2 linked regions of the Sediminicoccus sp. KRV36 genome follow. The main gene of each other region encodes a partner of the protein of the gene in region 2 in a complex. Links are inferred from orthologs where the notes say so. Each region holds a gene or a part of one and is shown on either strand. Other genes may lie near its edges. The genes, in order: LHU95_RS05010 and tldD.

Region 1 (3,315 bases), 800 kb from region 2 along the record:
AACGCCGTCTATCACCCGGCCGATTACGCCATCCTGGGCAGCTCGATCCAGGAGGCGCATGTGGGCCGCGCTTTCTCCCTGCACACCTTCGCCGGCTATGCCGGCAGCGCCGTTGCCCCGGCGCTGATGCTGGGCGCGGCGAGCCTCGGCGGTGTCGGCTTCGCGCTGGTGCTGGCCGGGTTGCTCGGCCCGCTCGCAGCCCTGCCGCTGCTGCGCGAGGCGCTGGCCGAACGCAGCCAGCCCGCGCGCGCCAAGCCCGCACCCGGCGCACCCCGCCTGCTGAACGCTGCGGTGATGACGCTGCTGGCCTTCTTCGTGCTGATCGCGCTGTCCAATTCCAGCATCCAGGGCTTTGCCGTCTCGGCCTGGAATGCGGCGCATGGCACCTCCCTCACCGCGGGGAATATCGCGCTCACCGCCTGGCTGGCGATGAGTGCCGCCGGCGTGCTGGTGGGCGGCTATGTGGCGGACCGCACCAAGCGCCACGGGCTGGTGGCCGCCGCCGGGCTGGGCTGTGCGGCGCTGCTGTTCCTGGTCGCGGGCAGCATCGCCTGGTCACCCCTGCCGCTGCTGCTGGTGATGGGCCTCTCGGGCTTCCTCTCCGGCATGATCATGCCCTCGCGCGACATGCTGGTGCGCGCAGCGGCACCGCCGGGCCAGGCGGGCGCGGTGTTCGGCGTGGTGAGCACCGGCTTCAATATCGGCGGCATGGCCGGGCCGCTGGCCTGTGGCTGGCTGCTCGATCACGGGCAGCCGCAGATGGTGTTCATCGCGGCCGCCTCCTGCCTCGGCCTGGCGGTGGCGAGCGCCCTCTGGCAGGAGACACGGCGCGTGCGGCGTGTCTCCCTGGCGGCGGCCGAGTAGCGCCACCAAGGCCGGAGAGATCGCCGGTTATTGTGCGAGCCTGCCGCCTTCCCGACATTCCCATCAGGACGGAGGGCGCTCTACGCGCCGGCCAGCGTCATCCCGTCCACGCGGATCGTCGGCGCATCGCTGCCGCGCCGGAATTCCAGGTCATTGGCCGCGCGCATGGCGAGGAACATCTCGGGCAGCTTGCCGGCGATGGTGATCTCGCCCACCGCCTCGGCCAGTTGCCCGTCACGGATCATGAAGCCGGCCGCCCCGCGTGAGTAATCGCCGGTGATGCCGTTCACGCCCATGCCGATGAGTTCCGTGATGTAGAGCCCCTCGCGGATATCGCTCATCAAGGCGGCGGGCGTCACATCGCCCGGCTCCAGCCAGAGATTGGTGGGGGCTGGCGAAGGCGGGCCGCCGGTGCCGCGCGCGGCGTGGCCGGTGGTGGTGAGGCCCAGCTGCTTCGCGCTGCGGCCATCCAGCAGCCAGGTGGTCAGCACACCATCCTCGATCAGCGCGCGGCGAATGCCCGGCTGGCCCTCGCCATCGAAGGGGCGGCTGCGCGGGCCGCGCGGGCGCAGCGGATCATCCATCACGAACATGCCGCGTGGCAGGATCTGCTGGCCCATCGCATCCTTCAGGAAGGAAGTCCCGCGCGCGATGGACGCGCCATTGATCGCACTCACCAGATGCCCGAGCAGCGAGGCCGCGACGCGCGGATGATACACCACGGAAAGCCGCGTGCTGGCCGGACGCGTCGGGTTCAGCCGCGCCACCGCCTGCTCACCCGCGCGCCGGCCCAGCAGGGCAGCGTCATCGAGATCGGCGAGGTGACTGGCGCTGGAGTAATCATAATCGCGCTGCATGCCGGTGCCCGCACCGGCCAGCGCCGTGGCCGAGATGGAATGCGAGGCACGGGTATATTCGCCAAAGAAGCCGCGCGTCGTCGCCAGCGCGCGCGTGGCACGGGACCATCCGGCCGAAGCGCCCTCGCTGTTTGTGACACCCGGCACGGCCATGGCGGCTTCCTCGGCCAGGGCCGCGCGGGCCAGCAGGGCATCCGCATCGGGCTCCAGAGCATCGCCCAGATCAAGACCGGTGAGAGGTGCCGGCGCATCCAACAATGTGGCCAGCGCATCCTCCGGCACGACGCGCGCCATCGCGACGGCGCGCTCGGCCAGGGCCGCGAAACCCGAGGGCGACATATCCGTGCCGCTGACGATGGCGACGCGCTTGCCGATGAAGACGCGCAGGCCGAGATCACTGCTCTCGGCACGCTCCAGCTCCTCGATGGCGCCGAGGCGGCGCTGCACGGAGAGCGAGGCGGAATGCACCAGCAGCGCATCGGCCTGTTCCGCGCCGGCGCGGCGTGCCGCATCCAGCAGGGCGTTCAGAACATCCGCGTTTGGCTGGCGGGGCCGATCCACGCTGCGCTCCGCTTCGCGATCGGACCCGCTCATGCCGCCATCTTCTCCGCGATTTCGGCGAGGCCCATCACCTTGCCGATCGGCCCCATCGTCGCCAGCGTCGGCTTGCCCGCAAAGATGCGCTTGGCCGCGCGCTGAATATCCTCGACCGTGACGGCGGCGATGCGCTGCTTGGTTTCCTCGGTCGGGATGATGCGGCCATGCACCTGCAATTGCCGCGCAATCTGCTCGCAGCGCGAGCCCGTGGATTCCAGCGACATGAGAAGCGAGGCGCGCAGCTGCGCCTTGGCACGGTTCAGCTCATCCTCCGTCACATCGCCGCGCACACGGCGTAGCTCCTCGATGGCGACGGGCAGCAGTTCCGCCACCTGGTCCTCGCCCGTGCCGGCGTAGAGCGCGAAGACGCCCGCATCATCGTAAGGATGCGCGAAGGAATAGATGGAATAGACGAGGCCCCGCTTCTCGCGGATTTCCTGGAACAGGCGGGAGGACATGCCGCCGCCCAGCAAGGTGGAAAGCAGCATCACCGGATAATGATCTGGGTCGGTGTAGTGGGTGGAGGGGAAGCCCAGCACCAGATGCACCTGGTCCAGTTCACGCTCCTCGCGGAATTCGCCGCCGGCATAGCGTGCCAGTTCGGGCTGATGCGGTGTCACGTCGGGCAGGTCGCGGAAATGCTCGCCCACCATGTCCAGCAGCGCGTCGTGATCCAGCGCACCGGCGGCCGCGACCACCATGCGCGAGGGGCCGTAGTGGCGCGCCATGTATTGCGTCAGCGCCTCACGCGGCATTTTCTCGATGATCTCTTCCGTGCCCAGCGTGGGCCGGCCCATCGCCTGATCGGGGAAGCAGGCATGCTGGAAGTGATCGAAGATGATGTCATCCGGCGTGTCATTCGCCTGGCCGATCTCCTGCAGGATCACGCCGCGCTCGCGCTCCAGCTCCTCGGGGATCAGGGTGGAATGGCAGAGGATATCGCCGATGATGTCGGCGGCCAGGCCCATGTCTTCCTTCAGCACCTTGCAGTAATAGG
Region 2 (3,234 bases):
CGGCTGACATTGAAGGGCATGCAGTGCTCGAAGATCACCCAATGCCCGTATTTCGGCCGCATGGCGCCCATCGCCTCGGCGTAGAGCTGCGTCAGGTTCCAGCCCTTCGCCACCGCTTCCTGCGCGAGGCTGAAAAGATCGCCCGTGAAGCTTTCGGTATCATGCAGGGCCTGCGCCACATCGGCCTTGGTCATCAGCGCCGCGCCACGGCCTGGCACCAGCTTCTCGGCCCCCAGGGCGCGGATGGCGGCGATGGTGGCGGGCCAGTCGGCGAAATGCGCATCGCCGCAATAGGGTGTCGCGCCAAACTCCACCGTATCGCCGGCAAAGAGGACCTTCTCCTTCGGCATCCAGACCACCGTATCGCCCGCCGTATGACTGCGGCCGATATGGATGATCTGGGCTTCCCGCTCCCCCAGCCAGAGGGTCATGCTGCGATGGAAGGTCTCGGTCGGCCAGGTCAGGCCGGGAATGCTCTCCCGGCCGCGAAACAGGCGCGGAAAGCGGCCGATCTCACTGTCCATATCCTGGGCGCCACGCTCCACGATCAGGTTGCGCGTGGCGTCCGAACAGATGATGGAATGCGCCGGATAGCCCGAGGCGCCCAGCACGCGCACCGCGTGATAATGCGACAGCACCACCTGCCGGACCGGCAGCGGCGTGACGGAAGCGATGCGCGCCTGCACATCGGCCGCCATGATCGGCGTCGCCTGGGCGTCCACGACGACGACGCCGTCGGGGCCGATGATCACCCCGGAATTGGGATCACCCTCGGCCGTATAGGCGTAGAGCCCGCCGCCGAGCTCGTCGAAGGAGACGTGTTTCTCGGTGAGATCGGTGGTGGAAGCGAAACTCATGGGGGCGTTGCCTTCTCGTCGCTGGCGCGAGTCTAGAGCATCGGCCGGGCAAACGAAATCATTTGCCGGGATCAAGCTGCGCGCGGCGACGCCATGCCGGCGCCGCGGCCTCCGGCGACCCTATAGGAGGTTGGTTTGACGACTGAATACCGATCCGGCGAACCAGCCTTCCCGGCCGGCGCGGGCGAGAGGGCTGAGCCCCCCGCGCCGCGCTCAGATGGCTGTGCCGCCCACCGTCAGGCCCGTCATCTTCAGCGTGGGCTGCCCCACACCCACGGGCACCCCTTGGCCGTTCTTGCCGCAAGTGCCGATGCCCGGATCCATCGCGCTGTCATGGCCGATCATGCTGACCTTGGTCAGCGCATCGGGCCCGTTGCCGATGAGGGTGGCGCCCTTCACCGGCGCGCCGATGCGGCCATTCTCGATGATGTAGGCCTCGCTCATCGAGAAGACGAACTTGCCCGAGGTGATATCCACCTGGCCGCCACCGAAATTCACCGCATAGATGCCGCGCTTCACGCTCGCGATGATCTCGGCCGGGCTATGGGCGCCACCCAGCATGATGGTGTTGGTCATACGTGGCATGGGGCTGTGGGCGTAGCTCTGGCGCCGGCCGTTGCCCGTGGGGGCCACGCCCATCAGGCGGGCATTCTGCCGGTCCTGGATGAAGCCACGCAGATAGCCATCCTCGATCATCACGGTGCGGCCGGAGGGCGTGCCCTCATCATCCACGGTGAGCGAGCCGCGGCGGTCGGCGATGGTGCCGTCATCCACCACGGTGACACCGGGTGCCGCGATGCGCGTGCCGAGCAATCCGGCGAAGGCGGAGGTCTTCTTGCGGTTGAAATCGCCCTCAAGCCCATGGCCGATCGCCTCATGCAGCAGGATGCCGGGCCAGCCGGGGCCGAGCACCACCTCGGTCTCGCCGGCGGGGGCGGGGATGCTTTGCAGATTGACCAGGGCCTGGCGCAACGCCTCGGCCACGCCCCGCTGCCAACCGCCCTCACCGATCACGCGCGAATAGGCGAAGCGCCCGCCCGCCCCGAAACTGCCCGTCTCCCGCCGGCCATTTTCCTCGACGACGACGGAGATGTTCAACCGCACCAGCGGCCGCAGATCGGCCACGCGCAGGCCATCGGGGCGAAGGATCTGCACCGCCTGCCACTCGCCATGCAGCGAGGCCATGACCTGCGTGACGCGCGGGTCCAGCGCGCGGGCATGGGCGTCAATCTCCATCAGCAGGTCGGTCTTGCCGGCGAAGCTGAGTTCAGCGCCATCGCCCATCAGCGGATTGGTGGCTTCATAGAGTTGCGCGTTGGTCGCCCGCGGGCCGACATCGAGCGTCCCGCTGCGGCCCTGCCGCACGGCGCCGACGGTCGCCGCGGCACGCGCCAGTGCCGCGTCGCTGATCTCCCCCGCATGGGCGTAGCCCGCCGCCTCGCCCTGGATGGCGCGCAGGCCGAAGCCGCGCTGCGTGTCGTAGCTGGCCGAGCGGATGCGGCCATCTTCCAGGCTGATCGCCTCGCTCTCGCGGTATTCGAAAAACAGCTCGCCATCCTCGGCGCCCGCCGTGGCTTCGTGCAGGCGGCGCTCGGCGGCGGCCGGATCGAGCTCGGTGTAGAAAAGCCGGTCGGTGACGGCCAGCGGCGTCTCGCGCGCGGCGAAGTCGAGGGGTGTGTCGAGGGGCATGCGAGTTCCGTTCAGAAGATCAGGCTGGAAGTCGGGAAGGTGATGCGCGCGATGGTGCCGATGCCGGGCGTGCTGTCCAGGCCCAAGGTGCCGCCCTGTGCCTGGGCCAGGGTGCGGCATAGATGCAAACCCAGGCCGGAGCCAGGGAAGCGGCGGGAGAGCGCGCTGTCGAGCTGGGTGAAAGGCTCGAAGACCCGCTCCATATCCTTGGCCTCGATGCCGATGCCGGTATCCTGCACCTCGATCACAAGGCCCTCGGCCGTGCACAGCGCACGCAGGGTGATCGTCCCGCCGGCCTCGGTGAATTTGGTCGCGTTGCTGAGCAGGTTGAGCAGCACCTGGCGCAACCGGCGCGCATCACCGCGCAGCCGGGGCAGATCCTGGGCGATGTCCAGCGTGAGGTTCAGCTTTCCGTCCGAGACCGCCGGGCCGATCATGCGCGCCGCCCCTTCGATCAAGGGTGCGACGGCGACTTCCTCCAGCGCGATCGGCAGGTTGCTCGTTTCGGCGCGGGTGATGTCGAGGATATCGTCAATCAACGAGAGGAGATGCCGGCCGGCCTCCTGGATGGCGGTGGCGAATTCCATCGTCAATTCCTGCGTGGCGCCGCCGCGCAGCACCTCTGAAAAGCCGATCACGGCGTTGAGCGGCGTGCGCAATTCATGGCTCATGGTGGCCAGGAAGCGCG

Evidence for each region.
Region 1: the proteins of tldD (region 2) and LHU95_RS05010 are in contact, whole or in part, in a solved structure (PDB 5NJ9), measured with the Escherichia coli proteins. The link is inferred for Sediminicoccus sp. KRV36 from one-to-one orthologs.

What each region holds. Positions count from the first base shown.
Region 1 is NZ_CP085081.1:1,128,203-1,131,517, reverse strand. Bases 131-3,129 are described here. They hold LHU95_RS05010 (TldD/PmbA family protein), read right to left. Parts: upstream 2,316-3,129; coding sequence 945-2,315; downstream 131-944. Other genes in these bases: LHU95_RS05005 (pitrilysin family protein), read right to left, coding at 2,312-3,129; LHU95_RS05015 (MFS transporter), read left to right, coding at 131-864. Outside these bases: more of LHU95_RS05015, read left to right, coding at 1-130; more of LHU95_RS05005, read right to left, coding at 3,130-3,315.
Region 2 is NZ_CP085081.1:331,460-334,693, reverse strand. What follows is about bases 309-3,226. They hold tldD (metalloprotease TldD), read right to left. Parts: upstream 2,547-3,226; coding sequence 1,071-2,546; downstream 309-1,070. Other genes in these bases: LHU95_RS01580 (PAS-domain containing protein), read right to left, coding at 2,558-3,226; LHU95_RS01590 (MBL fold metallo-hydrolase), read right to left, coding at 309-857. In the rest of the region: more of LHU95_RS01590, read right to left, coding at 1-308; more of LHU95_RS01580, read right to left, coding at 3,227-3,234. UniProt on the Escherichia coli protein: Metalloprotease involved in CcdA degradation. Suppresses the inhibitory activity of the carbon storage regulator (CsrA).